4 regions of the Pseudocolwellia sp. G5-9 genome follow, and region 2 is predicted to be linked to each of the others. Evidence: predicted binding sites of a transcription regulator. Region 2 holds the regulator's gene; each other region holds the start of a gene.
What was found. Region 2 encodes FNR, which switches genes on or off when oxygen is low (the NO sensors DNR and NnrR bind a similar motif). Its sites were predicted from a motif close to TTGATCTAGATCAA; they were not measured.

Region 1 (7,940 bases), 2.0 Mb from region 2:
CGTCACAGATGCAGAGTATTAGTCTACACCCTTTCCTCCTCGCTGAAAGTGCTTTACAACCCGAAGGCCTTCTTCACACACGCGGCATGGCTGCATCAGGCTTTCGCCCATTGTGCAATATTCCCCACTGCTGCCTCCCGTAGGAGTCTGGGCCGTGTCTCAGTCCCAGTGTGGCTGATCATCCTCTCAAACCAGCTAGAGATCGTCGCCTTGGTAAGCCTTTACCTTACCAACTAGCTAATCTCACTTGGGCTAATCAAATGGCGAAAGGTTCCGAAGAATCCCCTCCTTTGGTCCGTAGACATTATGCGGTATTAGCAGTCGTTTCCAACTGTTGTCCCCCACCATTAGGCATATTCCCAAGCATTACTCACCCGTCCGCCGCTCGACGCCGAATAGCAAGCTATTCTCGTTTCCGCTCGACTTGCATGTGTTAAGCCTGCCGCCAGCGTTCAATCTGAGCCATGATCAAACTCTTCAATTATAAATCGTTTGTGCATCTTGCGATGCTGCTCAATGAATTCTGTCGTGTTACCAACCGAAGTCAGTAACTACATAAAACGTACAATTTGATAAATCAAATTATACTTTTTTGTGTGACATCAACATAAGCTGTTTTACGTCTTTCTTATTACCTAAGTAATAAAACCGACTATGTAAAATCAATCTTAATGTGAGTGTTCACACAAATTGCATGATAACTAATTTTTAAAGAAAGACTTCTTTTTATAAAAGAAGCAAGAGGTTAATCGCATTCGTTAAGCTCTTGTGCTGCAGGCCTTGCCTGAAGCGAGATGCGCATTCTACGCGTCTCAGTTTTGATGTCAACAACTTTTTGAAATTCTTTTTAAAAGATTTTAAAAGTTATCTTTCGTTTAATTCGCAATTAAGCCTAACTAAACCTATCAAAACGTCCACTTCGCTGTCCTTATTCAGTGAACTCAGTATTTCCTATACTTACCTTCTCTGGGTTTCCCTGAAGAAGTGGAGCGCATTTTAGAGATTTTTGAGGTGACGTCAACACTTATTTTGAAAAAACTTTCCGTTTGCTGGATTTTCACACAGACGTTGGTTTTATTGTGTTATTTACCAACATTTAGTGTATTTAAAGAGCTATTTGTCAGTGGTATACATGACTTGATATACGTTAACTGTTTTCTTATTTTTGCTTTTTACGTTATTTTTATGGTTCTTTGTTAAAATAAACAAAATTAAAATTGGAAAATCGACTTAATATGAACACGATTAACATTAGATCCTTTAAAAACATCTCTCCTACTTTTGGTAAAAACACTTATATTGATACTTCCGCTGTTCTTATAGGTGATATATCAATTGGTGATGATGTGAGTATTTGGCCATTAGTGGCTATAAGAGGTGATGTAAATTCTATTTCTATTGGTAATAGATCAAACGTACAAGATGGTTCTGTATTACATGTAACTCATAAAAATAAAAGTAATCCGGATGGCTACCCTTTAATTATTGGTGAAGACGTTACTATTGGCCATAAATGCATGTTGCATGGCTGTACGGTAGGCAATCGTATATTGGTTGGTATGGGTGCAATAATTATGGACGGTGTAATAATTGAAGATGATGTTTTTATAGGTGCTGGAACTTTAGTACCTCCAAACAAAATATTAAAGAGTGGTTATTTATATGTTGGTAATCCAATGAAACAAGCACGAAAGTTAACTGATGCTGAATTTCAGTTCCTTAAAAAATCAGCTGATAACTATGTTGGCTTTAAAAATGAATACTTAGATGAAGAAGCATAGAAATAGAAAGTAATTCGCTATTTTTTGTACATATTATTTAATCGTAATTTCTACTGTATTATTATTTGGCTCGTTTTCTTCGAGCCATTCCTCTATTTCATATTCCCAATCAAATTTAATAGCTTGTGTCAGCTCATTAGATGAAACACGGCTATTAATTATAATAACGACTTTTTCTCCAGACAACATGGCTGTACATTGCCAATGTTGTTTGTTGTGATTAAATTCATAATCGTCATTAATTATAATAGCTTGATTCATTTATTGATTTAACTCTTTGCGTAATTCGTTTAATACCTTGCTAGTTTCTGGGCGAACACCACGCCAAAGATAAAAACTCTCAGCAGCTTGCCCTACTAACATACCTAAACCATCAATTATCTGTTTAGCATTCTGCTTAGTCGCCATTTGCAAAAAAGGTGTTAGGTTTTTACCGTAGGTCATATCGTAACAAACCGTATTAGTGCTTATGAGACTTTCCGAAATAGGTACACTATTTCCTGACAGCCCTGCCGATGTTGCATTAATAATAAGATCAAATTTTTGTTTATTAGCTTCTTCAAACGACATAGCTGTTATAGGTTGGTTTGTATATTGTTGTACTATTGCATCTGCTTTCGACACGGTTCTATTAGCAATAGTTAAATGTTTAGGTTTTTGATTCAATAAAGGTAAAACAACGCCTTTTGAAGCGCCACCAGCCCCTAAGAGTAAAATTCGACTATTTTCTAACTGAACGTTATGAGATAACAGATCATTTACTAAACCAACACCATCGGTAGTATCACCATAAATTTTCCCAATTTTAAAGGTTAAGGTGTTTACTGCCCCTGAGAATTTAGCGTGTTCAGATAATTCATCACACATTGCCATGGCTTCTTCTTTAAAAGGAGCAGTCACATTGGCCCCCTTACCTCCTTCTTTAATAAAAAGCTTAACCGTTTTCTCAAACTCGCCTAATTCTGCTAGCTGACTTTTATATTCAATGTTCTGATTTGTTTCTTTTGCAAAGGCTGTATGTATAAATGGAGATTTAGATTGTTTTATTGGGTTACCGTAAACGAGATAGTGATCCATAGTAGATTCTATTTAATGCTATTTTTTTTAGCTTAAATCAGATCCAATAAAAAAGCATCGACTTATCGATGCTTTTTTAGATGAAATTGCTTTATTAAAAGTGTGTAGTTAAAATTTATACCCTAGCATTATTGAATAAACCATAGGATCCACATCTATTGTTGCCTTACCTATACTCTGGCCACCTACGTCAAAAGTCGCATCGGTAGATATATCAATATAACGAGCAGAAGCATTAATATGGAAGTTATCATTAATTAAGTAATCAACACCTAATTGGTATGACAACCCAAAAGATCCCTCTAATTCTAAATTACTTAAACCTAAACTTTTTGGTGCATCTTCAAATTGTTCGTCAAAAAATATGGTGTAGTTAACTCCCAGGCCAACATAAGGCTTAAAAGCTGATTGGTTTTCAATATAATAAAGTACGCTAATGGTCGGTGGTAATTGTGTAACTTCACCTAACTTTGCTCCATCAACATTAAGTACAGCGTTTTTATCATGAATAGTTACATCATGCGTAAAAGGTGTTGCAGCTAACACTTCAACGGCTATATTAGCATTATAGAAATATAAAAAATTCAAACCTAACTGCGAATTATCATCAACCGTTAAGGTCATTGTTGAATCAGTATTGTTAAGTAAAATAGATGTATGATCACTGCTCGGATTTACATTTGTAATACCGCCCCTGATAACTATATCACCTGATTGATAATCGGCAGCATATGTAGATGAGGAAAGTATGGTAAGAAGCGTAAGCGTTAAGATATTTTTTTTCATGGTGATTCCCTTTAAATTAATAAAGTAATTTTAAAGAGAATAGTTAAATAGAATTTTGATTTAGCTCAACTTATTCTATTGATAACACTAAAGTATCCGATTAAAGAATTAAATTCTGATCTAAATCAACTTAGTACAATATACTGATGAATTTTATAACCCCAAACCATCAGGAAAAATAATATGGCAACAAACACTGCAGCAGAAGCAATGTCTTTTGCACGACCGCTGAGCTCGTGATGTTCTAAACCAACCCTATCCACAACGGCTTCTATTGCAGAATTTAGAAGTTCAGTGACCATAATAAAAATAAGAGAAAATACTAATAAAAAGAGTTCAACAAAACTTGCACTGATCAACCAAGCGATTGGCGATAATATTAGAAATAAGAAAACTTCTTGTCTAAAAGCGATTTCATTTTTATAGGCTGAGAGTAAACCCGCAATACTATTTTTAATTGCAGGTAAAATTCTTTCAATATGACCTAATGTATTTTTGTCTGGCATGAAAACGCTCTATTTGCATTTATTATAGTTATACCCAATTTCTAGGAACTAAGTATTTATTTAGATTATGTTCTTCGGAATTTTCGTCAGCTTGAAAGTTGTATTCCCATCTCGCCAACGGCGGCATCGACATTAAAATAGATTCAGTTCTACCGCCAGACTGCAAGCCAAAGAGAGTTCCGCGATCAAAAACTAAATTAAATTCTACATAACGACCACGGCGATATAATTGAAATTGACGTTGGCGCTCACCATATTCTGTATTTTTGCGTTTTTCTACTATAGGTATATAAGCATCGATGAATCCTGCTCCTACCGCTTTTATATAATCTAAACACGTTTCAAAATCCCACTGATTTAAATCATCAAAAAATAAACCTCCAACGCCTCGGGTTTCATCACGGTGTTTTAAGTAAAAGTAATTATCGCACCATTCTTTATTTTTTTGATAAACAGAATCACCAAAAGGCTGACAAAGTGTTTTAGCTGTTTGATGCCAATGAATAATATCTTCTTCAAATGGATAAAATGGGGTTAAATCAAATCCACCACCAAACCACCATACGGGTTCTTCACCTTCTTTTTCTGCAATAAAAAAGCGTACATTAGCATGTGATGTAGGAATATAAGGGTTTTTAGGATGTATGACTAAAGATACGCCACAAGCTTTCCAGGTTCTTCCTGCTAGTTCAGGTCGATGGGCACTTGCTGATGGTGGAAGTTTATCGCCTGACACTAATGAGAAATTAACTCCTCCTTGCTCAACAACGTCTCCGTTAGTTAGAACACGTGTACGTCCGCCGCCACCTTCAGGGCGAACCCAATTATCTTCAACGAATTTAGCTTGGCCGTCGGCCTGTTCTATCGCAGCACAAATTTGGTCTTGTAAACCTTTTAAAAATTCAACAACCGTTTCTATATTTACAGCACTCATGTGCGAAAAACCTCTCCAGTTAAACCATCCATAATTTTTGATGGTTGCATATAGCCTAATGTTTCACCTTTTATTAGGTAATCAATCATCTGAGTTAATGTGGGATCTAATGTTTGCCATGTTCTGGCTGGCTCTAGCCCTGATAAATTAGCACTTGTTGAAACGATAGGTTTTTTGGTTTGTGAACACAATGAAACAACATCTGGCTGATCGGTAACTCTCACGGCAATAGTAGAAAAACAGCCTGTTAAGTATGAAGAAATATTAGCTTGAGCAGGTAATACTTGAGTAACACCGTTTGGCCAACGACTTAATATTAAGTCAATTTGTGTATTAGTCAGCTTAGAAAGATCAATATATGGCGTTAATTGTTCAAAGCTACCCGCAAGTAAAATAAGACCTTTGGCTTTATCTCTATTTTTGATTTGTAATAATTTTTCAACTGCCGTTTGATTATCAGGATCACAACCAAGACCAAATACGGCTTCAGTTGGATAAGCAATAACGCCACCTTGTTGAAAAATTTCAATTGCTGTAAACATTAGACCGTATTTTATTATCAATAATTTAAACGAGACTTATCACAATAACTTCCTACTAGAAGAATAGGTTATATTAAAGTGAATTCACGTATTCGCTTACATCGGGAAAGTCGGAGTCTGGCAACATTGTTGATAATTGAGTTAACCGACTAATTAATTCAGTTCGAGTTGAACCACACACATTAATGTGTCCCATTTTTCGACCCGCCCTTTTACCTTTACCGTACCAATGAAGTGTTACACTGGGTATTTCAAGAATACTATGTGGCACGCTATCAGTACCGAGTATATTTATCATAGCTGTAGGTCTAACTAATTCGGTAGAACCTAAAGGTAATTGGCAAACAGCTCTTATATGGTTTTCAAACTGACAAGTATCTGCACCTTGTTGGGTCCAGTGTCCGGAGTTATGTACACGTGGGGCAATTTCATTCACCAATAAAGAATCTCCCACTTGAAAGAATTCTATAGCAAGCACGCCTACATAGTCTAATGCTTTGGCTATTTTATCAAAGGCTTCAGTTGCTTGAGCTTGTAAATGTTGATGCTCATTAATGGCTAACGAAACACTTAATACACCTTTACTATGATGATTTTCAGTAAGAGGATACGCTAAGGTTTGTCCTGTTTTACTACGAATACCCACCATAGAAACTTCGCGGCTAAAAGGCACCATTTGCTCAACAACAATCGCTTGCGGCTGACCGCTGGTATCACCTTCAATAAATGATTGAATATCTTGCCAAATATCTTCCGCTTCAGATTTATCTTTTAAGCGCCATTGCCCTTTACCATCGTATCCTGCTAGCGCACTTTTCATAATAAGCGGTAAAGTTAGCGACTCTATGGCTTCATCAAATTCAAACTTATTCGCTATAATTTTATGCTTAGCATTAGCAACGCCAGCTTGTGCAAGTAAGGTTTTTTCTAATCTTCTATCACCACCGGTTTTAATAGCTTGGCTACTAGGAAATAATTTTCCTGATTGTTCACAAGCGGCAAGTACATCATGAGCGATATGTTCAAACTCAGCGGTAATTGCATCAGCATCTAAAATTCCTTGGGCTAAATCACCATAATCTACACTCAGTGATAAAGGGTCAACAACGCGTTCGCTACCAACATCGTAAGCCCTAACATTAATATTTAGAGGTTTACTTGCTAATGCCATCATTCTGGCTAACTGGCCTGCGCCTAATACTAAAACATTCATTTAAATAATTTATTCCGCAGGGTTTGGGTTATCAAGAATATTTTGGGTTTGTTCTTTTCTAAACTTTTCAATCGCTGCCATTACGGTTTCGTCATGAGTACCGATAATTTGCGCAGCTAATAAACCTGCGTTTGCGGCGCCAGCATTACCAATAGCTAAAGTCCCTACCGCAATACCTTTAGGCATTTGTACGATAGATAATAAAGAATCTTGACCACTCAAAGCTTTTGATTGCACAGGAACACCTAAAACAGGCAAGCTTGTGAACGCTGCAGCCATACCCGGTAAATGAGCAGCACCACCGGCGCCAGCAACAATCACTTTAATGCCTCGGTCTTTAGCACCTTCTGCATATTCAGCAAGTAAGTGAGGGGTTCTGTGAGCTGATACCACTTTAGTTTCATATGGAACATTAAGAAGATCTAGCATATCTGCTGCATGTTTCATTGTCGGCCAATCCGACTTAGAACCCATGATAATACCTACTTTCATGATCAAACGCCTTTAAATTATATTAAGTTAAATTTTAAAATGTCTCGTATCGAGACGTTAACAGTCGAACATTATAACCTTGTTCGAAATAGATAAAAACTCAAGTCGCTATCAATATTTATGCTTTGATAGTTAAACTTGGTATTAATAACAGATTAGGTACGTTATATAACCTTTCGTTTAAAACTACACTTCTTTTGCGGGCACATAACGATGTTGCCACTTGCCATTTTACGGGAAACTAAAATTGCCCAATGACATTCAGGACATGATTCATTAATAGGTTGATAGTTTATAACGTATTTACATGATGGATACTGATCACACGAATAAAAGGTTTTTCCGTAACGATTTGTTTTTTCGAATAATTTACCTTTGGCACAATTCGGACAATGTACATCTATATCGTCATTTTGATTGGTATCTTCGATATGCTCGCATTCGGGGAAATTAGTACAACCAATAAACATACCATAGCGGCCTTGCTTAACAGCTAACGTGCTATCACATAGTGGGCAATGAGTTCCTGCTAATAAGGTATCTTCTACTTTTTCGTGTTCAACAACGGGACGTGTATATTCACAATTAGGATAATTATTACATCCCAAA
Region 2 (7,940 bases):
TTTTGATCTAAATTAACTGCAACGATTTCGAAATGAATAGGAGCAGCTTTTTGTAATTTAAGCAGAATATCTAGCATTGAAAAAGAGTCTTTACCTCCCGATAAACACACCATGACTTTATCGCCGTCTTCAATCATATTGTATTCAGCGATCGCCTGACCCACATTGCGTCGTAAGCGTTTTTCTAGCTTAGATAGTTGTATGGCTTGCTCGGATGTTAGTGATACTTCAGGTGTTGTAGGTAAAGCGTTCATATATGTTCTCACGTTAATAGCGAGCGCATTATACCTAAAGGTTTGTTCTTAATAAACTAGGTAAGAGGAGAATTAAAAGAGTCTAGAGTTATATTAATAACTCTAGAGTATTTAGGGAGAAAATTTATTTAATTGTTAGTACGTTACTGCTATCTGACCAATCGATACGCTACCGCCTGACCATGTTGTACGACATTTTAATTCTAAAGTACTGTCAGCTTCATAATTGTTATTAATATTATTTGTACTATAATTTACAAACTGCTCACCTGTTATATTATAGTTTGTAATAGTACTCCAATCAAAACCTTCACCAGTCCCAAATCTAAACCATTTAGGTATTCCTCCATCGTTTACTTTCCGTATACGTGAAATTAGACACCCACCTGGTGCTTGTTGTATACCATTGACTTTGCCATAAACGTTAAGTGAAATATTACCCATATTGGCTGTTAGAGGGACACTACAATTGAAGTATCTAGTGGTTCTTTCAAATTGAGGATCAAAGATAAAGTAACCTTGTTCGGTTGGACCTACAGACTCAGAAGAAATAGTTGATAGGGCATTTAAGGCGCCTTCAGCCGTTTTTAAGTTATTAAATGCAGTTGCATGTTTAACTACATCTTCATTACAGTGAGTTGCACCAGAAAACGTAAGAGTATCAGCTAATGCAGATGTTGAAGATAAAAAGGTAAGGGTACCTAATATAGAGATGAGTTTGTTCATAATAATTTCCTTTTATATAATATTTTTTCCCTAAATACGAAACTAACATTACACAACTTTAATAATAAAATCAATAGATTGATTTGTTAATTGTAGTGTTATATATCGCTAATTGAGTTTTGTTATTGGCGAGGGATCAATTTAATATTACTACAAATAGGAGGACTTGGTTACTAAGCTAGTTAAAGTAGAGTTAAGTTGATTTAGATGTAATAGGTAATAAAGTAACTAAAATAGTAATTAGCTACTTTATTAGTGTTTTTATTACTTAACAAAAGGTGATTCATATCCATCAGGTTTTAACGCGAGTACATCACAGTTCAGTCGATCTATTACGTGTTCAGCGGTATTGCCTATTAATGTGGCTGATAATCCTGTTCTACCTACCGTGCCTAAAATCACTAATTCTGCGTCGATTTGGTTGGCAATTTCTTCGATAACATCTTCAGGTAAACCTTCTTGAACGTAGGTGTTCTCTTTCGCTATCTGGTATTTTTCACAATGTTCTGTCATCGCATCTTGGTGATGTTTTAACATAGTATCGTTGTATTCTACCGCGTTAAATTCAGGTATTTCTATGGTGATGTTAACAGGCGTACCGGGATAAGAATTAACAATGTGCACGTTACCGTTTATTGTTTTTGCTAAGTCGCTCGCTTGTGAGGTGATTTTATGGTTAAGCGAAAGGTGTTCTTCTTCATCACTTCCTACATTTATTGCTGCAAGTATATTGCCGTTTTCAGGCCATAAATGATCTTTAACTAATAACACAGGGCAAGGGCATTTACGTAAAATATGCCAGTCGGTAGGCGTAAATATAACGGATTTTAGTTTGTCGTGTTCGTGAGTACCTTTAATAACAATGTCGTGATTATGATCAAGCACTTCGCTGATCACTGCTTCAAAAGGTCTGTTGTGCCAAACAACTTTGGTGTTGATAGTAAGTGACTCTGTATCGAGTTGTTCGATAATGTTATTAAGCCATTGGTGTCTATCGTCTATAACGGTTTGTCGCATAGATTCACGTTCATCGCTTGATAACATGGTGGTCATTTCGTAAGAAAAATCAAAAATAGATAAGAAGGCTGTGATAGTAGCCTTAGTATGTTGTGCTAGTTCAATACTACGCTTTAACGCTTTTTGGTCGTCTGTCGTAGGATCAATAACCGTTAGTATATTTTGATACTTTTTCATAATATCGTCCCCAATTATTTAGCTCGTATTTATAATACCATGAGTATCAGTATAGTGTATGAACGAGTGTTTTTTAATTGTTTTACATCAAGATATTCTTAATTAATAATATCTTGATGAAGAGGGGAATATGAAATTTAAAATAGATCTTTTACGGAGATTAACAACAGTAATAATAACGTACCTTTTACTACTGTTGTTTATACCCGTTATCATTCAAGATGCAGGTTTCAGTGGGAACTAAAAACAATTTAAGCACAGATTTTACGTTCCAAACAAAATCTAAGGTCTACATCCATGTATGCAAGGCATTAAGTTTACGTCATGGCTATTCTCGGTAACTGCTCCTGCGTTACCCTAATGTCCTACATCCGTGTAGGAACCTGACTAAAGTTAATAACGAAGCATAAATTGTTTTAGACCCATCGAAGAAGCGCTTGAGCAAAATCACTTCATCAACAACGCTTTTCATAAGGGAGTAACCATTATCACAAAGCGTTGCCTTGAATTGATATCGCTCAAGCACTCTGAAATAGCCTCTTGATTGGTAACGGGTATATATCGAATTACAGTGAAGCAACTTCGTTAAGCTTTTCAATATTTTTAATGGTAATCAGTTTGCCACTCACATCGATTAAACCATTTTTATGAAACCTATTCAGTAAGCGGCTAATCGTTTCAACCGTTAAACCAATAAAGTTACCTATATCGCCACGTGTCATGGTTAATCTAAACTCAGACGCAGAAAATCCTCGTTCATGATATCTTTTACTTAACGTACTAATAAAAGTTGCTAATCGTTGCTCTGCATTTTTATGATTAAGTAACATAAGCATTTCATGATCTGAACGAATTTCAGAGCTCATCATTTTTAATATTTGTTTTTTAAGCTTTGGCATAGTGTTAGAAATAGAGTCTAACGTGTCGTATGGAATTTCACATACCATTGATGTTTCCAGTGCTTTAGCAAAACTAGGATGTTCTGAATTGGCAATGGCGTCAAAACCTAATAAATCACCTGCTAGATGAAACCCTGTAATTTGTTCTTCTCCTTGCTCATTAACGGTAAAGGTTTTAAATGTACCAGAACGAATGGCATAAAGAGATTTCATTTCGTCGCCGTCTTGAAAAATTTGCTCACCTTTATGGATAGGCTTTTTACGGTCAATAATATTATCAAGCGTATTAAGTTCTTGCTCGTTTAACGAAAATGGAAGGCATAATTCACTAATACTACAGTTTTGACAATGGATGTGTTGTTTTCCTGAGCAATTGTTGTTTTCCATAATGTCCATACTTAATCAAAGGTTAATTGATTTGGATCATATTCTAACCTTCATCTATATGCAATCGATTAAACGAGCAAGTACAAGGTATAAATACCGTAACCGATAAGGCTTATTGCCATTGTTTTTCTAAATAAGGGGTGGTTAAGTAGCGTTTTTGCTTTGATTAAGCTATACGACATAATAAGCAATGCTGGTAGGGTTCCTAAGCCAAAGCTAGTCATAATTAATGCGCCCGTAGTTACGCTGCCACTAGCTAATGACCATGTTAGCATTGAATAAATTAAACCACAGGGCAACCAGCCCCATAGCGCACCTAAACCTATGGCTTTTTGTGGTGAGTCTACAGGTATTAAACGTTTGGAGTAAGGTGATAAATATTGCCAAATAAATTTACCTAAGCGTTCAACTCTATTTAACCACATAAGCCATTGGCCAATATAAAGTCCTAAAAATATAAGAAATAGAGCGGATATTACGCGTAAACCAGCTAAAGGTACGCCAAGATTTTTAGCCGCGACAGAACCTGTAAAACCAACTATTGCGCCAATTAGGGTATAAGATAATATGCGACCAAAATTATAACTGAAAACTAAAAGTGTTTTTGAGTACGACGAATGTTTAGGTAGAGCAGAGGTTAGCATTGAGGTTATGCCACCACACATTCCTAAGCAATGGCCAGATCCCAAAATGCCTATAATAAAGGCTGAAAAATAATCAATGTTCATTAACTATCTTTTGGTTGATTTGATGCGTTGGTGTTTTTATTCTTTTCTGATATTAATTCTGATGTTGATTTATTTTTATCAGCTGCTTGATCGTCATTTTCGTCAAACAAAATACTTAAACCTTGTTTTTCAAGATCATCAAATTGTTCTGTTTTAACTGCCCAGAAAAAAAGATAAAGGCCAATAGCCGTTAATAGTACCGCGATAGGAATTAATACGTAAATTATGCTCATTGAATATATTAGCCTTTTGTATCTTTTTTGATATTAAGTAAGCGCAGTGAGTTAGTCACAACCAATATGGAACTGGCTGACATACCAATAACTGCGAGGTAAGGCGTAATATAGCCAGCCATTGCTAACGGCAACACTAAGGCATTATAACCAAATGCCCATAAGTAGTTTTGCCAAATAATTTTTTTAGTTTTTTGAGCAATGAGTTTTAACGCAGTAATATTAGTTAAATCACTGTTTAATAATATAATATCTGCGCCGTTTTTCGCAATATCTGTACCACTTCCCATGGCTATGGCTATATGAGCCGCGCTAAATACAGGCGTGTCGTTGACACCATCACCCACCATGGCAACAATATGGTCAACTTGTTTGGCTTTTAATAGCTCAACTTTATTTTTAGCACTTAAATTACTGTGAGCTTGAGATAAATGCAAAACAGACTGTGTTTTATCGCAACCGGCTTTATTGTCGCCTGAAAGCATTAAGGTTGATATTGATTGGTCATGCAAGTTTTTAATTAAGCTAGCGGCGTTATCTCTTACACTGTCTTCTAGGTAAAAGGCAGCGATAAGTTGTTCGCCTGTTACCAATACGCATTGAGCATTATTCACATTAGCTTCTGAATCGGCTAAACGTAGGGTGGGTAATAACCAACTGGGTTTACCTATTTGGTAGGTTTCGTTTTGATAATTACCTGAAACGCCTGAACTGGGTGTTACTTCTATTTGGGTGACATTAAGAGAAAAGTCTCTATGTTTAATAAATGCTTTTGCGATAGGGTGTTCTGAGTGAGATTCTAATCCAGCAGCAATAGCTAATACTTGTTTTTCGCTAAACGCACGATCAAATAATTCCACCTTACTGATAGTAAACTCACCCGTGGTTAACGTGCCTGTTTTATCAAAAGCAAAACAATTAACGTTAGGTAAGGTTTCCATTACGTGGGCTGACTTTATCAAGATACCTTTATTATTTAGTGTAACTGTTGCGCAAGTTAATGCGGTTGGTGTGGCTAACGATAAAGCACAAGGGCAGGTTGCCACTAATACCGAAAGCGTTATCCAAAAGGCTTCTTCAGGTAAGTGTATTTGCCAATAAATAGCCGTTGCTATTGAGGTAAGTAAAATTGTTGCGACAAAATATTGTGCTATTTTGTCTGAAAGCTTGGCTAATTTAGGTTTATGGGCTTGAGACGATTCACTTAAACGTATCATCTGGTTTAAGAATGAATATTGATTTTCTTTTTTTACTTCAACCGTAATATTACCATCGCCGTTAATGGTACCCGCTAAAACATTATCGCCAATATTTTTGTTAACAGGTGTTTGTTCACCAGATAACATCGATTCATTAATTTGGCTAGTACCTGAAATAACCATGCCATCGGCAGGTACAGTTTCACCAGGCTTGATCAATACAAGATCAAACTTCTTTAAATGTTTCGCGGCTATTAATTTTTCTTGTTGAGTTGTGCCTTTATCGTCAGTGATAGAAACAAGCTTGGTTGCGGTCATCGGCATTAGCTTGAGTAAATTAGCCGAAACATGAGAGGCTCGCATTCGCGCTCTAAACTCTAAAAACTTGCCAATAAGTAATAGGAAAGTAAACATGGCGACTGATTCAAAATACACTTCTCCTTGCTGACTAACCGTTGCCCAAGCGCTGGCAGAAAAAGCAAGAGTTATAGCAATAGAAACAGGAACATCCATTGAAAGGCGTTTTATTTTTAATGTATTTATCGCACCTTTATAAAAAGGAAAAGCGCCGTAGGTAACTATAGGTAAAGTTAAAATTAAGCTAGCCCATCTTAAATAAACAAGGTTGTATTCAGACATATCTGAAAACGCGCCAAAATATAATCCTACGGCAATCATTAATACCTGCATCATTAAAATGCCTGAAACGCCTAAACGCTTGATAAATGATTTACTTTGAGCTTTGTTTAGTTCTTCGATTTGGCTGGCTTTAAAGGGAAGTGCTTTATAACCGATGCTGTCTATGCGTTTTAATATTTCACTTAACTTTAGTTTATCATCTTGCCATCTAACGGTTGCGCGTTGTGTGGTTGCATTTACGGTAATAGAAACTATGCCTGTGGTTTTCGATAGCTGCATTTCAATTAACCATGCGCAGGCAGCACAACTAATACCATCAATAGTTAAAATAGCTTCTTTGTATTCGTTAGTTTTAAAGGTAAATTCGTTTTGTAAGCTTTCGTCATCTAATAATTGATTACGTTGTAACTGTTGTGGAACCAGTTGTTCGCCTTTTTTGGCTGGCTCGGTGCGGTATCGATAATATTCCGTTAAATTATTTTCAACAATAACAGAAGCAACGGCTTCGCAACCTATGCAGCACATAGGTTGTATAACGTTATCTATTTTAACTGATAAATCTATACCTTTAGGAATAGCTTCACCGCAATGGAAACACAAAGATGACATAGGTTGTTTTATTTCAGTAATGTGAGTTTATCAATAATTAGTTTAGTCATAATTAACTGGGTAATATGACTAAACTAACATGAAGGTTTAACTGTCTTTAGGTGCAGGCTCAATACTAATAGCTGAAGCTTGAGGTAAATATATCGTGTTTTGAATTTTCCATTTATTATCAAAAGTAGATAAGGTAATTTGCCACTTACCTTTAACGTCATGATCTAAGTGATGTCTAAAATTGCCATCGCCATCTGGAGTTAACGTTAAAGCGAAGTCTTTTTCTTCTTGTGTAGGATGATAAAAATTAACGCTAAGTAATGAAAATTCTTTTTCAATACCCGTAGGTTTTATCACGAGTTCATTATCTTTTAATGTAAGAGAAAATTTCATGCCTAGTTTTTGAGCTAATTTTATTTTACTTAACTCTAAGTTAATTGCTTTCCCTTTTTTGTAATAGTTACCAACTACCAGTGGATCAGGTTCGTGGTTGGCAATAATATAAGTAGCAATACCTGCAACTACGGCCGAGAAGGGTAATGCGAATACCAACCAAGCCCATGGTTCTTTGTACCAATATGTTGTCATTTATATGCCTTGTTCATGAAAATAAATAAGCGCGTATTATACGTTTTTATTAGTGATGAACCAATAAAAGATGGAGGGAATTGATTTAAATCTATAATTTTATGTGAAGGAGGTATAATTGTTTTAATTTACATTATTATAGCCGTTAAGGAGTTTTCATTGATTTACCCTGTATTTTTTATGGTATTACTTACATTAGTTATCGGAATTGTTGCATTTTTTACACGTGTAAATAGCGTAAAAGCACGTAAAGTTAATCCCAAAGCGTATAAATTAATGGATGCTGAAAGTTTTCCTGAGAGCGTTATTAAAACCACGCGTTGTTTTAATAACCAGTTTGAAGTACCGGTATTATTTTATGTGGGATGTTTATTTTACGTTGCTTTAAATATTTCTAGTGTTGTCGGTTTATACTTTGCGTGGGCTTTTGTGATACTGCGCGTAATGCATGCTTATATTCACATTACTTATAATCATTTACTACATCGTATTA
Region 3 (7,940 bases), 2.2 Mb from region 2:
TGATCTACCAGTAAATCATAATGGTATAAATCAATGGATAGCCGAATACCCCTCCAATAATTTACAGCCCCCTTTAGCACTTGATTTATCAAAGCCATGGCCAATTGAACATACAACAGCAATATACACCGCTAATACATTGCATATAGTCAGCTGGGAACTGGTAATCGCTTTTTTTGAAGGCGTAAAAAAGCACTTACTTCCTAAAGGTAAGCTCTGTATTTATGGCCCATTCAACTACCAAGGTAAATTTACTAGCGAAAGTAATGCTAACTTTGAGTTATGGTTAAAACAACAGAATGAATTGAGTGGGATACGCGATTTTGAAGCCGTTTTAACATTAGCTGAAAAGGCAGGGCTGACACTCGTTAAAGATCACGAAATGCCAGCAAATAATCGCTTATTAGAGTTTGTTAACCAATAGCTAACCAAGCCTTCGCTTTTTCAATGTCTTTATTGAGAAAGCGCTCGGTAGAAACACAAGAACGCAGCTGAAATAAACTAAATTTCCATTTTAACAAACGGCTATCGCTTACAATCGCTAAGCGGTTAATACCATTATATGGAGCAATGTATTGCTTAAATTGTTTCAATAATATCAGCAACGTCCATCCAGTTAACTCATTATTTAATTTTAAAACAATATTTACTTCAGGAAATTCTTTTAACATTGCTTCAAATATTGGAATAAACGCGTTGTTAAAATGTTCTTTGGTAAACGTTCCGTGTACTTGGGTAATAAGTGTATTATTTTTATGATGTATTTCTATCATATCACCTCCTTGTTAATGTGAAATGAAGTTTAGCTCAAATATCCATCAAGTGTTAATATTTTTTTAAATACAAAAATTAATCAAAACCTCCTTTTAAAATATACGCCATTTATCGTAAATAAATCACCACTAACAGATTTTCTCTTATAATATGCATTGATTATGCTAGCTTATCGGAAAAAATATTGAGCTTCGTATGTCTCAAATATAAGGCTATAACTATGTTAAAAAAAATTACTGTACTATTACTTATGTCTCTCCCCTCAACATCACTATTAGCAGCACAACTAAGCACTTCTGATTATCAAAAAGCTGAAAAGCAACTATCAAAATATACGGATAAGCTCGTTACTGGGACAGTAGAAAGTCCTTTTTGGCATAACAACCGTTTGTTTTATAAATCACGTACTAAAAAAGGTGAGCAATTTTTTGAAGTTAACCCTACAACAAAACAAAAAAAATTAGCCTTTGATCATAATAAATTATCGAAAGCGCTAGCTGTTATAACTGACGCTGAAGTAAACGCTTACGATCTACCATTTAGTACATTTACAGTAAGTCTTAACAATAAAATAGCCGTTAAAATAAAAGATAAAAACTATCTTTGTGATTTAGAAAATTACTTATGTGCACCTGATACTGATGCGAAAAAATCAAACGAAATGATTTCTCCAGACGGTAAATTGGCTGTTTTTATACGCGACTACAACTTATGGTCTCGTAATTTAAAAACCAATAAAGAAGTGCAACTAACCAAAGATGGTATTAAAGATTTTGGGTATGCAACAAATAACGCGGGTTGGATACGTAAAGATACGCCAGTAGTTAAATGGTCGCCTGACTCAACCAAATTAGCTACCTTTAAGCATGACAGTCGCAATGTCGGTGATATGGCGCTAGTATCAACAAACGTTGGACACCCTACAATAGATCAGTGGAAATACCCTTTACCCGGCGACGAACATATATTTGCCATACATCGTGTTGTTATTGATGTACAAAAGCAAAAAATCATTCCGTTAGATATGCCAGCAGATCCACATCGTTCATCAATTACCGATCACGTGGCAGGCAATAATGGTGAATTTCTTGATATAGATTGGGCACATAACAGCAAAAGCTTCGCCTTTATTTCTTCAAGCCGAGATCATAAAACCGCTACATTAAAAATTGCCAATGCAGAAAACGGACAAGTCAAAACCGTTTATTCAGAAACAGAAGACAGCTTTTTTGAATCAGGCGTTAGTGCCATCAGTTGGAAATACCTTGATAAAACCAATGAATTTATTTGGTTTTCTCAGCGTAGTAATTGGGGACATTTTTATCTAATTGATAGCAAAACAGGCAAAATTAAAAACCAAATAACCCAAGGTGACTGGACCGTTCTTGAATTGCTCAACGTAGATGAAAAAACAGATACATTATATTTTACTGGTGCAGGTCGTGAAGGTGGAGATCCTTATTTTAACTACCTTTATAGCATAAACAAAAACGGTAAAAACCTTACTTTACTAACTCCTGAGAAAAAACATCATCGTGTGACCATGAATGAAGATAGCACTTATTTTTTAGATCGCTTTTCGACCCCAGAACAAGCAGAAGTCAGCGTTGTACGTAAAACACAATCAAATGAAAAGTTTACGCTAGAGACTATGGATATTAGCCAACTTATTTCAACTGGCTGGGCTCCACCAACACCATTTATTGTTAAAGATCGCAACAACGAGCATAACATTTATGGTTTACTCTACAAACCAAGTCATTTTGATAAAAACAAAAGCTATCCTGTTGTTAACTATATTTATCCAGGACCACAAGTAGGAAGTATTCGAGGTCGCCATTTCAGAACCGCTAGAGGCGACAATCAGGCCTTAGCTGAACTAGGCTTTATCGTAGTAGAAATTGACGCTTTAGGTACACCTGGGCGTTCAAAAAGTTTTCATGAATTTTATTACGCCAACATGGGCGACAGTGGTTTGCCGGATCAAGTAGCAGCAATTAAACAGCTCGCTGAACAACACTCATGGATAGATATTGATCGTGTGGGAATTTGGGGACATTCAGGCGGTGGTTTTGCATCAACAAAAGCCATGTTCAGTTACCCTGATTTTTATAAAGTTGCCGTTTCAGAAGCGGGTAATCACGACAACCGTAACTATGCTGATGAATGGGGTGAAAAATACCACGGTTTATTAGTTAACAACGAAAACAAAACCACAAATTATGACAGCCAAGCCAATCAACTTTTTGCCGACAAACTTAAAGGTAAGCTCTTACTCGTGCACGGAACATTAGATACCAACGTTACACCATACAACACATTAATGGTGGTTGAAGCCCTGATAGAAGCTAACAAAGATTTTGACATGTTAATGTTACCCAATAGAGGTCATGGTTTTGCCCGAGAACCTTACATGGTACGTAAGCGTTGGGATTATTTTGTTACACATTTAATGGGAGCAACGCCTCCTAAAGAGTTTAACTTTAGTTCAACCGTAAAATAAAACCAGTTGTCAATAAAAAGGGAGTATCAACTCCCTTTCTTCCATACTTTCCTGCTTTACAGCGTAAATCTTACCCCACTAATTCATCTGTACAAAAAGAAAACAAAATGACGTTATTTTACACTTTTATACACTTGTAAGTATTATTCTACTTGTGCATAGTCTCTGATACTAATATGCTATCAAGCACTGTTTTTAACCTAGTTTTCATCATCAGAAAATACACTATAAAAGGAAACCACTGTTCATGTCTGAACAGGAAATAGAATTCAAGGGAACTAACTTCACCCTTTCCGTTATACGCATCGAAAAAAACGATTTAACGTTATTAGATTCCCAACTAAAAAATAAAATTGCGCAAGCGCCTCAGTTTTTCAAATGTGCTCCCGTTGTTGCTGATATTAGTGAAATTGAAACGTTTTTTGATTTTACAGCCCTCAAACAAATTATCGAAAATAATAATTTTGTACTTGTTGGTATATGCGGTCATACATCTCCTGAGCAAAAAAAAGCAGCACAAGATGCTGGCCTAGCCATAGTTAACAAAGGCTCTGCGCTACAAAATAAACGTACAGAAATTCAAAAAACACAACCAGAAGTACAAACTCCTGTTGAAACAACCGTTATTGAAAATACCCCAACAAAAATTATTAAAGGCCAAATTCGTTCTGGCCAACAAATTTATGCTAAAAATACAGACCTCATCATTATGGGCTCTGTAGGTAATGGGGCTGAAGTTATTGCTGATGGCAACATTCATGTATACGGGACTATCCGCGGTAGAGCTATTGCGGGTGCAAGCGGACAAAGCGAAAGTAAAATATTCTGTCAAAACTTACAAGCTGAACTGGTGTCTATTGCCGGTGTTTACATGCTAAACGAACAACTAACTGAGCATGCAAATTTACCGCAATGTATTCAAGTTGAAGATCAAAAAATTGTATTTAACCCATTAAATTAGAAAAACTAAGAAAGGAAAAATCATGGCTAAGGTTATCGTTGTGACCTCAGGTAAAGGCGGAGTTGGTAAAACAACTTCTAGTGCTGCAATAGGCACAGGTCTAGCTATAAAAGGCTTTAAAACCGTAATTATCGATTTTGATATTGGATTACGTAATTTAGATTTAATTATGGGTTGCGAACGTAGAGTAGTTTATGACTTTGTTAACGTGATTAAAGGTGAAGCAACACTTAATCAAGCCTTAATTAAAGACAAACGCACGCCAAATCTATCAATACTACCTGCGTCACAAACACGTGACAAAGACGCGCTAAATAAAGAAGGCGTTCAAAAAGTATTAGATGATCTTGCTGAAGCTGGCTTTGAATATATTGTATGCGACTCACCAGCAGGTATTGAAACGGGCGCAATTATGGCGCTTTATTTCGCTGACGAAGCCATAGTAACAACAAACCCTGAAGTATCATCAGTACGAGATTCAGACCGTATTTTAGGTATGTTAGCAAGCAAATCACAACGTGCAGAACAGGGCAAAGAGCCCGTTAAAGAACATCTATTATTAACACGCTACAACCCAGAGCGTGTAACACGTGGCGATATGCTAAGTGTAGAAGATGTATTAGACATTTTAGCAATTCCATTACTTGGCGTTATTCCTGAGTCACCTGCTGTATTAAAAGCATCTAACTCAGGTTCTCCTGTTATTCTAGATACTGAAAGTGATGCTGGCCTTGCATACGGAGACGCTGTAGATCGTTTAATTGGTGAAAAAGTTGAATTCCGTTTTATAGAAGAAGAAAAGAAAAGCTTACTGCGCCGCTTATTTGGAGGTTAAACATGTCTCTTTTAGATTATTTTCGAAGTAAAAAAACTACGCAAACCGCTCAAACAGCGAAAGAGCGACTTCAAATTATTGTTGCTCACGAGCGTGGACAACGTAATAGTCCTGATTATTTACCTGCAATGAAGCAAGATATTATTGATGTTATCCGTCGATATGTACCCATTGATTCAGATCAGGTCACGGTTAATCTAGACAATAAAAATGATAATTTAAGCGTATTAGAACTCAACATTACTTTACCTGACGATAAACGCTAAACATCGAACATTAAGTAAAGATTCTAATACCGTTAGAATGATTAAGGGGAGTTAACTCCCCTTTTTTATGCGCAAAATTGACTATAAAACATTCATTAAAAGTTGAGCCAGATCAATACACAATAACAATGGAGGAATACACTTAACATTAAAGAACAGCAAGTAAACAAGGATATATAATGACGTTACAAAAACATGATCTACACCACGAATTCCCTGAATACAGTAAAGAAATCCATCATTTAAAAATGACGAACAACCACTTCGCTAAACTCTTTAACGAATATCATGAACTCAATAATGAGGTTGTTAAAATTGAGCAAGGAGTCGAAAATACCTCTGATGAGTATTTAGACCAACAAAAAATCAAACGTTTAAGCTTAAAAGATGCGTTGTTTGCCATCATTAAAAAAGAGCAGGTCTCTGCTTAAATATCTTATTTAAAGAGGAGCCACCGTACTCCTCTTTACTTTAATTAACAGTATTTACTGACAAGTTTTATACAAAACATGCTCAAGTAAAGCGCTGTTTATATCCACTAAAGGATGATTAAACGTAATCCCCGTATTTTCCATTCCAATACGCTGCATAACTTTCTCTGATGGCTTATTTACCTTAGCCGTAAAAGATACCACTTCGGTAAGTTTTAACTCATTAAAAGCAAATTCAAGTGACTTTTTAGCAGCCTCTGTTGCATAGCCATTATGCCAATATTGACTATCGAAACGCCAACCAATTTCAACAGCGGGTGAAAACGGTAAGCATTCAGGTGTTTGTTTCAAACCCGTAAAACCAATAAATTGATTGCTCTGTTTTTCTTCAACCGCCCAAAAGCCCCAACCTTTCTCATCAATAAAACCAGCGAGTTTATTTGCTATAGCGTTACTCTCATCTTGAGTTAATAGCCGAGGGAAGTATTTCATCACCTTTGCACAGGCGTTCATTTGTGCAAAAGGCTTAAAATCGCTAGCGCGCCATTGCCTTAACAATAGTCTTTCGGTATGAAGTTCAATAGGATATAGCATACGTAAACTGAGTTTAAAAAATGTAGAAAGCCTTATCTAATAACAACTTAACTTATAACAATTAAGCAGCTATTAAATAAGACTCTTGGCCTTTATTCGAAAATTTAGCTTTACGTTGATATGCACCTTTACCTTTTTTAGGTTGAACAATTTGCTGTTTATAAAGTTTAGAAGTAACCATAGCAGCTAAAAAATTATCTTTGATAGTGCCTCGTCCTAACTCAACTTGAGCTTTATTGGTTTGTTTTTTACTTTTCATTTTATTTCTCTTTTAGTTTAAATTTAATACAAAAAATGCGCGCGTAGTAACCTCGGTTATTACGCGCGCATTCTAGGCGCATAGTTTTAAAAAAGCTATAATAATTTTTAACTATTAGATGTAAGCGAAAGCATCCGCAAACATGTTGTCTTTATTGACTCCGCGCGCAACAAAGTCATCTCTTACTACCCCTACCATTTCAAAGCGGCCAGCAAGATAAATATCGTAATCTTCTAGGTTTTTAATATCATTCATTACCACTTTATGAACCATACCTACTTTGCCAGTCCAGTCATCGTGTGGTGTTTCAACTACCGTATGAAACTCGCCTTCATTTAGCTTAGCGATAATGGCAGCTGATTCGTCTAATTCATAACAAGCACTAGGTTCACGAAGACCCCAATATACGACTACTTTTCTTGAAGACTGTTCTTGAGATAAGTACTCAAACATAGATTTGATATAAGAAAATCCTGTACCACCAGCAATTAATAATAAAGGTTTAGTACTTTCTTCACGTAATTGCGCATTACCCAGTGGTAATTCAACTGTGACTTCTTGATTATTTTTAATATGTTCGATCACTTGCATAGGGTAGCTATCTGCAGAAAAAGCACCTATTTGTAATTCAATCAATTCGTTATTTGGTGAACTTGCGATAGAAAAAGGTCGCTTGTCATCATCACTCAAGACAAAATTTAAATATTGCCCCGGCATAAAATTTACTGCTTGTTCAGGTTTTAACAAAACCTTATATACATAGGGAGTAAGTGCTTCTAATGAAGCGACCTGGCACTTAATTACATTCATTTGTTAAACCTTAACCACTTAAAATACTCATATCATTAATAATTTTTTTGATGAAATCAGTATAGAATCTATAAATAATGACCTTAGTCACTTATGTGTTTTTTTCTTCGTTTGTATCGCCGAATATATTTAGCTCATCCCATAAGCCATCAACTTCGTCTTTAATTGCTTCTGTCATCACGATAGGTTCTCCCCATTCGCGATTGGTTTCACCTGGCCATTTGTTGGTGGCATCTAATCCCATTTTAGAACCTAAACCAGAAACTGGAGAGGCAAAATCTAAATAGTCGATAGGTGTGTTTTCAATCAGCACGGTGTCACGGCTTGGATCCATGCGTGTAGTCATAGCCCAAATCACATCTTTCCAATCTCGCGCATTTATATCGTCGTCACACACAATAACAAATTTAGTGTACATAAATTGACGTAAGAATGACCAAACGCCCATCATGACACGCTTAGCATGACCCGCATATTGCTTCTTGATGGTTACTACAGCTAAACGAT
Region 4 (7,940 bases), 1.0 Mb from region 2:
GAATTGAGTGATCGTCGGTTGACCAACTAATATGATCTTTTTTATTTTTTAATACACTGCGAGAGGGTTGGCTAATGGGTTTGAAGTGTCCCACTTTAATTCCACGTTGTTGACACGCATGTACTAAACCAACAGCTATACTGGTAAGACCTACACCAAATCCCGCTGGAATTAACATTATTTTATGATGCATTTTTATTCCCCAGTATTCTTTAAAGAAAGTAATTGTTGTGTTTGCTCAGCAATAACAAACTCTTCGTTTGTAGGAATAACCCAGCATGAACGTGAGTTGTTAGCGGCGATATTACCGCTTTGACCAAAACGAGCTTGTTCATTTTTTTCATCATCAAGATAAAAATTAAGAATTTGTAGGTGAGATACCACCATTTTTCTAACCAACATTGAATTTTCACCGATACCGCCGGTAAAAATAATACCGTCTAGTTCTGTTAAGCTTGCAGTATAAGATGCGATAACTTTAGCTATTCTGTAGCTGAATATCGTTAATGCTAATGTTGCTCTGCAGTTTGGATCATCAGTCATTGCTTCTTCTAATGCTCTACAATCGTTACTGGTACCTGAAACGCCTAATAAACCACTTTTATTATTGAGGAGCTTATTGATTTCATCAGTTGAATAACCCAGCTTATTCACTAAATAAAAAATAATGTTTGAGTCAATATCGCCGCAACGTGTTCCCATCATGACACCTTCGTTGGGTGTAAAACCTAAACTTGTGTCTACACTTTTGCCATTTTTTATTGCGGTAATACTACAACCGTTACCTAAATGGGCTGAAATAAAGTTACATTGTTCAATAGGCTTGTTAATTAATTTTGCTGCTTCAGCGGATACAAAATAATGGCTAGTTCCATGAAAACCATAACGCCTAATACTATGTTCTTCATATAACTCATAAGGTAAGCCGTAGATAAAAGCTTTAGAGGGAAGTGTTTGATGAAAAGCGGTGTCAAAAATGGCAACTTGCGGAAGTGATTCAAATGCTTTTTCGCAAACCGTAATACCCATTAAATTGGCTGGATTATGCAAAGGAGCTAATCGAGATAAAGAGCCGATTATTTGTTTTACTTCATCAGTAATTAATGTGGGCGTACTATAGTTTTCTCCACCATGAACCACTCGGTGACCAATAGCGATAATGTTATCATTAAAGTCAAAAGCTTTTAATTCATCAACGAGTATTGCTATGGCTAAACTATGGTCATAAGGAGCTACAATATTTTTAACAATAACGTCTTCTTTATACTTTATTTTGATAGTGGCTTTATCTGAAAACAACTGCTCAGCCAGACCGGTTAAAATAGTCTTAGTTGATTTGGGATTGATTAAAGAAAATTTAAGTGAAGAACTACCGCAGTTAATAACCAGAATAAGTTGTTTTGTCATCTAAAACGCCTATATATTATTTAAATTAATATTCTTAAACTAACTATAGAAGATGAAAATTTAAAAACATTGATTTAATACAATAAAGCTTAAAACAACATGAATTTTTAAAGGTTTTTCAAGATATTTTTCAGGATAAGTTAAATGCTTATTTTTATATCGCTATATTGAGGTGATTTATCTGAATTTAAGGGAAATAATATTTAAATAAGAATATAATAAGAACCCGTTATACTAATAAATTAGTAATTGAAAAGTTTGTATTCTTACATACCACTTATTTTTATTTAAAATTAAGTAAGTGGTTATGAACATATTAATGATGTTTGGAGAAATCATGGATAAAAAAGTTAGCTCGCGCACTACAAGTAACAAAGCTTTACGCTTGAATCTTGATGAGAAAAAGTATGGAACTATCGTAGAGATAGGTGCAGGCCAAGAAGTGGCGAGGCAGTTTTTTTTAGCGGGAGCTGCAGCAGGAACTATTGCTAAAACTATGTCTGCTTATGACATGAAGTTTTCTGATGCAATATACGGTGTGCAAGAAGATAGACGTTATGTAAGTAAAGCACGTGTAAAAGCTATGATGACACAAGAATTTGCTCTTGTGGTAGACCGGGTAGGTGATATTCGTTCTAAGTCTTCACGTTATTTTTCTTATGCAGCAACGGTTGCCGCTAAAAGTTTTAATCGTAAAAACGAATGCCATGCTTGGTGTGGTGTTAGAGTGCAAATGTATCCAGGCGCAGAGCCTTCAAATATTACTATTCATGTTCGCATGCATGATGATAGCGCTGAAGCGCAACAAGAAGCGTTAGGCAATTTAGGTGTAAACCTTATTTACGCCGCTTATTATTATTTTGAAAATCCAAAAGATATTATTGATTCTTTAAGTGACAACATAGGTAAAGATCGTATTGAAATAGATGCCATTGAATTTGAAGGGCCCTATTTTGAAGATATTGATAACCGTGCGATAAACTTACACTTAATACGTAGTTGGAAAACCCGTGCCATTATGTTTAAGCCTGATGGTTCAGTAACTGTTCCAGCAGATATGTTGTATAAAAAGAACGTATTAACGATTCGTGGTTCATTCAAGCCAGCCACTAAACTAAATGTGGATATGATTGAGCAAGGTAAAAACTCTTTTAATACGCTTAATAGTTTAGATGGTGATAGTACAATTGCTATTGCTGAAATATCGCTGAATGATCTGTATGGTAATGATGCGAAAGTGCCTGAAGCTGATATTATTACAAGGGTTCAGTTACTAAACTCGCTGGGTTATAGCGTAATGATTTCTGATTACACTCGTTACTTTTCTTTACGTGCTTATTTTCGTCAATATACGCAGCTACAAATAGGGATTGTTGTGGGTATGATGAACATGCGACAAATTTTTGATGAGCAGTTTTATCGTGGGGTAGAAGGTGGAATACTGGAAGCTTTTGGTAAATTATTTCCAGATAATACGCGTATATTTGTATATCCAGAATTAGAAAATGGCGACGAGCTTATTGATTTTACTCAAGTTAAAGTGCCTGACCATTTACGCTTTTTATATCAACATTTACTAGAAAATAATTTTATATCAGGTATTGAATGCAGTGATAAAAAATTATTAAAAATATACTCTAGAGAAGTACTTAAGCAAATATCTTCAGGTAAGGCAGGCTGGGAAAAGAATGTACCGGAAGCTATTGTTGAAGAAATTAAAGAAAATAAATTACTCGGTTATAGATAACTCTTTATTGAATTTGTTATAGCTGATATATGTGTTCAAAAGCCCTTTAAATATACTTTCAAAGGGCTTTTTTGATAAAAGGTGAGCCTTTATTCTATATCTTTAATTAAAACCGAGGTGTCGCAACGATTAAACCCCTTTTCTTGTAATCGCTGATACGAAGCATCTACCATTTTAGCTACAGGTAAATTTATGCCTAGCTGTTCAGCTTGCTCTAAGCAAATATTCAAATCTTTTCTCATCCAGTCTATAGCAAACCCGAAATCAAATTGATCTTCTGCCATGGTATGCGTTCGTTGTTCAAGCTGCCAAGACTGAGCTGCACCATGTTTAAGTACATCTCTTACGGTAACTAAATCTAATCCTGACTTTTTAGCGAGTGTTAAACCTTCTGACAACCCTTGTAAAATGCCGGCTATACAGAGTTGATTAACCATTTTACAGGTTTGTCCTGCGCCTACATCGCCTAAACGAGTCACTTGTTTAGCATAGATATTAATCGTGTTTTCAATGTCTTTAAATTTTTCTTCATCGCCACCAACCATAATTGTTAGCGCGCCATTTTGAGCACCTATTTCACCGCCAGATACGGGGGCATCAAAAAAGGTGTTGTTTTGTTTAAGGCATACTTGAGATATTTCTTTAGCCACTTCAGCAGAGGTTGTTGTGTGATCAATTAAAATAGCACCTTCTTTTAATCCTGCTAATATTCCATTTTCTCCAAAGCAAACCTCTCTTAAATCGTTATCATTTCCCACACAACACATAACCAATTCAGCTTCTTTTACTGCTTCTTTAGGTGTTGGCGCGATAGAGCCGTTATATTCGTTTTTCCATGCTAAAGCTTTTGTTTCTGTTCTATTAAAAACGGTTACTTGCAGGCCATTATGTTGTAAATGTCCCGCCATTGAATATCCCATAGTGCCTAAACCAATAAATGCTACTTTCATTTAAAAACTCTCCATAAAAAAACAATAGAATTATTTAACCAGTATTAAAAATAATAAGCGATGCACTTTCCATATATTTGGTTGTTTTTCTTTTAAATAGCGTGAAAATTTATGGTATAAAAAATGTTAGCTAGTACAATGTTGTTAATTGTACTAGCTTTGGCTATGGAAAAATAATGTCTCAATTATGGAATTGGCTTGATGGCTTTCATCAAAGGAAAAATCGACTAACCTTACATCAGGCACTTTATCAACAACTTCAATATGCTATTGAACAAGGCTTATTGAAAGCGGGTGATAAATTACCTACGCATAGAGAGTTGGCAACAAGGTTAAGTATTGCTGTGGCTACCGTTACTAAAGTATATAAAGCAGCCGAAAGTGCTGGTTTTATTAATGCAAAAGTAGGTAAAGGGAGTTTTGTTTCTGCGTGTCCTGTATTACCACAAGCGATCAAAGCGAATGATCTTCAATCTATCAATTTATCTATTATCAAACCGCAAGTTAATATTGCAAATCAACAAATTACGCAGCAACTTAAAAGCTTGAGCGAGCAAAATAAATTATCAGAATTAATGGATTATAATGTTGCAGGGGGTAGCCTAACGGATCATCAAGCGGCGACACATTGGTTGTTATCGCAAGGGGTACTAATAAACAAAAAACAAGTATCGCTATGCAGTGGTGCGCAGCATGGTTTAATGGTGCTAATAAGTACTTTAACTGATTATGGTGATTGTATTGCTGTAGAAAGCTTATGTTATCCGGGCATTATTTCACTTGCTAATCAGTTCGGACGAAAACTTATTCCGCTTGAAATAGATGAAGAGGGCATTACGCCAGAATCGTTAGAACAAGCTTGTCAGCAACATGATATAAAACTATTGATTGTAGTTGCTTCTCATCAAAATCCAACAGCTTCTATTATGTCTGTTAAGCGAAGAAAAGAAATTGCTCGAATAGTTACTAAACATAAAGTTTGGATGATAGATGATGACGTTTACGGCTTTTTGAGTCCTGAACTTCCTGCACTCTCTAATTTCGCACCTGAATATGGTTTTTATTTAAGTAGTTTATCTAAATCTATTTTTCCGGGTCTACGAGTCGGGTTTATTGTTTATCCTGAGACGTTTAAACAACGTATAGAAGCGACAATAAGAAATACAATATGGATGCCGGTTCCGTTAACGCTAGCTTTAGCGTCTAAACTTATTTTTTCAGGGCAAGCGTTAGCCATTCAAAAACAGCAAAGAGACATAGCGATTAAACGTCAAATTATTGCTAAACGTATTTTAAAAGGAGAACAGCTATCGTCCCAAATAAATAGCTTCCATTTATGGTTAACGTTACCTTCACCGTGGACGAGTGATAAATTTAGTCAAGCATTAGAAGAGCGTGGTGTACTGGTTTCAAGTGCTGATTATTTTAGAGTAAGCCATTCAAATGCTAATATTCAAAGTAATAAAGCTACAGTCCAGAAAGGAAACAAAATTGAAGCGGTAAGAATATCTTTAATGGCGGCAAAATCAGAAGATGAATTAATTTTTGCTTTGAATAATGTTAAAAAAATTATAATAAATAATAAAATCATTATGATATAAGGGGTTTCGATGTTAAATATGTTTAGTTTAATTTCTGAGTAACTTATATAAAAGTATATGTGCCAAGCTATAAATATTTGAGAAGGTAAGAATAGAATTGTTTTGTTTGGTTGGGCGTTTTTGATACACTTTAAAAATAAAATACAAATTATCTGGATAAGTTAAGTAACAAATAAAGGTTATTTAACTGTTATAAGGAATGTAAGTGAAAACAATTTTAATATTTATTATTATTCTAATATCAACTGCAGTATCTGCTAAAAACAATGACCTACTTTTTTCTATATCTAAAAAAATAAGCGAATCGAGTTATCAAATATCTTTAGTTGATAGTAGAGATAAACTAATCAAAAAGGATACCATTAGCATTGATATTCCTGAGCTTGGTTTAGTTCAATTTGTGAGAAAAAACTTTTATGTAACGCATAAAAATCAGCAGGTTTGGTTAGGTGAGGCAGAAAATAAGAGTACAATTAGTTTAATTTACTCGAAGCATGGCTTAAGCGGTAGTATTATCGCTAAACTAGGTACATGGAAAATACAAACACTTGCTGATAACGACATAAAGTTAGAAAAATTTGAGATCACTTTCCCAAAAGGTAGTACTGATGTAATTGATAGAGAGCAGCAGCAATCTACAAGCAAATTACAAAAATCATTAGTTTCTCCTTCTTCTTATAATACAACTTATTTACAAACACTTCAGAGTGAAGCTCCTAAAGGTTTTACTGAAAGTAATGATATTCGGATTTTGGTTTATTATTCCTCATTAGCATTACAGATAAAACCTAGCTTGGAAGACTTGATTGAGCTTGATTTTGCTAATGCAAATCAAGCCTTAATTAATTCAGGAATAGATGCTTCTTATACGCTCGCGGGTTTAGTTATGATTAATACCTATTATCCTAATGATCCTTTACCTGACATGTTAGAGCGTAAAGGTAGCTTTGACCGTTTAGATGAATTACGTGATAAATATGATGCGGATTTAGTCAATTATTATGGACATTTGGGGGCTTTTACTGATTCGTTTTGCGGCAAGGCTTATTACACAACGAGTGCTTCAGGTTGGGTTGATAGCCGTTATGGACTTAGTGTTATAGGTATAAACTGTACAGGAGGTTTAACTTTTGCTCATGAAATAGGCCACAATCTTGGCGCTAAGCATGACCGCTTCGTTGAAAGCTCAAAAACTATTGAAAACGATTATGCATACGGCCATGTTGATGTGGAAAATCAATTTAAAACTATTATGTCATATGATGATGCTTGTAACAAAGCAGGTGTAAGTTGCAAGACTATTACTCATTATTCAAATCCTAGTATTAATTATCAATCAATACCTACAGGAATTGATGAATCAGAAGGTAATAGTGCAGACAATGCATCGTTGTTGAATAAGACTGCGAATATAGTTGCTAATTTTAATGGCGTTGGTTATCCCGATAATTTTGTTGTCTCTAAAGGTATATATAGTAATGAAGTGAAATTGAGTTGGTCTGCTATGCCAAAAGCTGATGGTTATGAAATTAGAAAAGTTAAACTTAATGGTACTTGTCCATTATTTAAAGATACTTACGCTATTTATAATACTGTTGAAGAAACAGAAATAAGCATACCTGAAGGTGACGAACAAGTATGTTATTGGGTTAGAGCTTATAAAACATATGAACATGGCGCGATTAATTATTCAGCACCAACGCCGGTTGAAGTAGGTTATAGCAAAGAACACAATATACATATTAGTGACATATTACCTCAACATATTACAGATCAAAACACACAACTAACATTAAATTTTTCTACAAATATAGCAGCTGAGATTAATGTTAGTATACTCGATTCAACTGCTGAAGATTGGCTGGAAGCCACCGTCATATCACTTGGAAATAACCAGTTTCAATTATTGTTAAATAATACTAAGAGCATTTCTGCTTCAAGTGTAGTTGTGATTGATGCAAGCGGCACTAAAGAATATATACCTGTTCAGTTTAGCGGTTATACTAATACTGCACCTGTTATTAATGTAGCAGATACAATTGTTATTCCTCAAAATGGCAGTGTTACTGTCGATTATTCTATTTTTGATAATGGAGGAAGCGATAACCTTACAACCAAGATCAACGCTACTAGGGACATTACTGTTTCTGATAATGAGGGCAGGTTAATCATTAGTGTTAATAGTCAAAAGTTTGGTTCTGTTGGTAGTGTTGATTTTTCAGCTTTTGATGGTGA

Region 1: AC0L5Q_RS13655 (OmpW/AlkL family protein) is a predicted target of FNR. The motif match lies at 3,700-3,713, and genes of this name have one in related genera.
Region 3: AC0L5Q_RS12740 (YdcH family protein) is a predicted target of FNR. The motif match lies at 5,442-5,455, and genes of this name have one in related genera.
Region 4: AC0L5Q_RS05990 (acetate kinase) is a predicted target of FNR. The motif match lies at 1,477-1,490, and genes of this name have one in related genera.

Annotation. Positions count from the first base shown of each region.
Region 1 covers NZ_CM147893.1:3,143,980-3,151,919, reverse strand. Annotated here, with positions in the region: rRNA gene AC0L5Q_RS13675 (16S ribosomal RNA) at 1-484, opposite strand, end outside; gene AC0L5Q_RS13670 (gamma carbonic anhydrase family protein) at 1,236-1,781, shown strand; gene AC0L5Q_RS13665 (hypothetical protein) at 1,815-2,042, opposite strand; gene aroE (shikimate dehydrogenase) at 2,043-2,858, opposite strand; gene AC0L5Q_RS13655 (OmpW/AlkL family protein) at 2,967-3,644, opposite strand; gene AC0L5Q_RS13650 (diacylglycerol kinase) at 3,770-4,150, opposite strand; gene hemF (oxygen-dependent coproporphyrinogen oxidase) at 4,179-5,084, opposite strand; gene tsaC (L-threonylcarbamoyladenylate synthase type 1 TsaC) at 5,081-5,626, opposite strand; gene AC0L5Q_RS13635 (5-(carboxyamino)imidazole ribonucleotide synthase) at 5,700-6,839, opposite strand; gene purE (5-(carboxyamino)imidazole ribonucleotide mutase) at 6,849-7,331, opposite strand; gene AC0L5Q_RS13625 (DNA topoisomerase family protein) at 7,496-7,940, opposite strand, start outside.
Region 2 covers NZ_CM147893.1:376,929-384,868, forward strand. Annotated here, with positions in the region: gene ttcA (tRNA 2-thiocytidine(32) synthetase TtcA) at 1-254, opposite strand, end outside; gene AC0L5Q_RS01580 (hypothetical protein) at 390-980, opposite strand; gene uspE (universal stress protein UspE) at 1,245-2,174, opposite strand; gene fnr (fumarate/nitrate reduction transcriptional regulator Fnr) at 2,741-3,469, opposite strand; gene AC0L5Q_RS01595 (sulfite exporter TauE/SafE family protein) at 3,529-4,188, opposite strand; gene ccoS (cbb3-type cytochrome oxidase assembly protein CcoS) at 4,188-4,421, opposite strand; gene AC0L5Q_RS01605 (heavy metal translocating P-type ATPase) at 4,430-6,868, opposite strand; gene AC0L5Q_RS01610 (FixH family protein) at 6,956-7,447, opposite strand; gene AC0L5Q_RS01615 (MAPEG family protein) at 7,607-7,940, shown strand, end outside.
Region 3 covers NZ_CM147893.1:2,954,851-2,962,790, forward strand. Annotated here, with positions in the region: gene AC0L5Q_RS12710 (DUF938 domain-containing protein) at 1-424, shown strand, start outside; gene AC0L5Q_RS12715 (SpoIIAA family protein) at 414-773, opposite strand; gene AC0L5Q_RS12720 (S9 family peptidase) at 995-3,277, shown strand; gene minC (septum site-determining protein MinC) at 3,525-4,238, shown strand; gene minD (septum site-determining protein MinD) at 4,261-5,073, shown strand; gene minE (cell division topological specificity factor MinE) at 5,076-5,339, shown strand; gene AC0L5Q_RS12740 (YdcH family protein) at 5,519-5,770, shown strand; gene AC0L5Q_RS12745 (GNAT family N-acetyltransferase) at 5,825-6,364, opposite strand; gene arfA (alternative ribosome rescue factor ArfA) at 6,426-6,623, opposite strand; gene fre (NAD(P)H-flavin reductase) at 6,738-7,433, opposite strand; gene ubiD (4-hydroxy-3-polyprenylbenzoate decarboxylase) at 7,525-7,940, opposite strand, start outside.
Region 4 covers NZ_CM147893.1:1,382,830-1,390,769, reverse strand. Annotated here, with positions in the region: gene pta (phosphate acetyltransferase) at 1-193, opposite strand, end outside; gene AC0L5Q_RS05990 (acetate kinase) at 196-1,407, opposite strand; gene AC0L5Q_RS05985 (TonB-dependent receptor) at 1,745-3,154, shown strand; gene AC0L5Q_RS05980 (NAD(P)-dependent oxidoreductase) at 3,244-4,104, opposite strand; gene AC0L5Q_RS05975 (aminotransferase-like domain-containing protein) at 4,281-5,705, shown strand; gene AC0L5Q_RS05970 (zinc-dependent metalloprotease family protein) at 5,911-7,940, shown strand, end outside.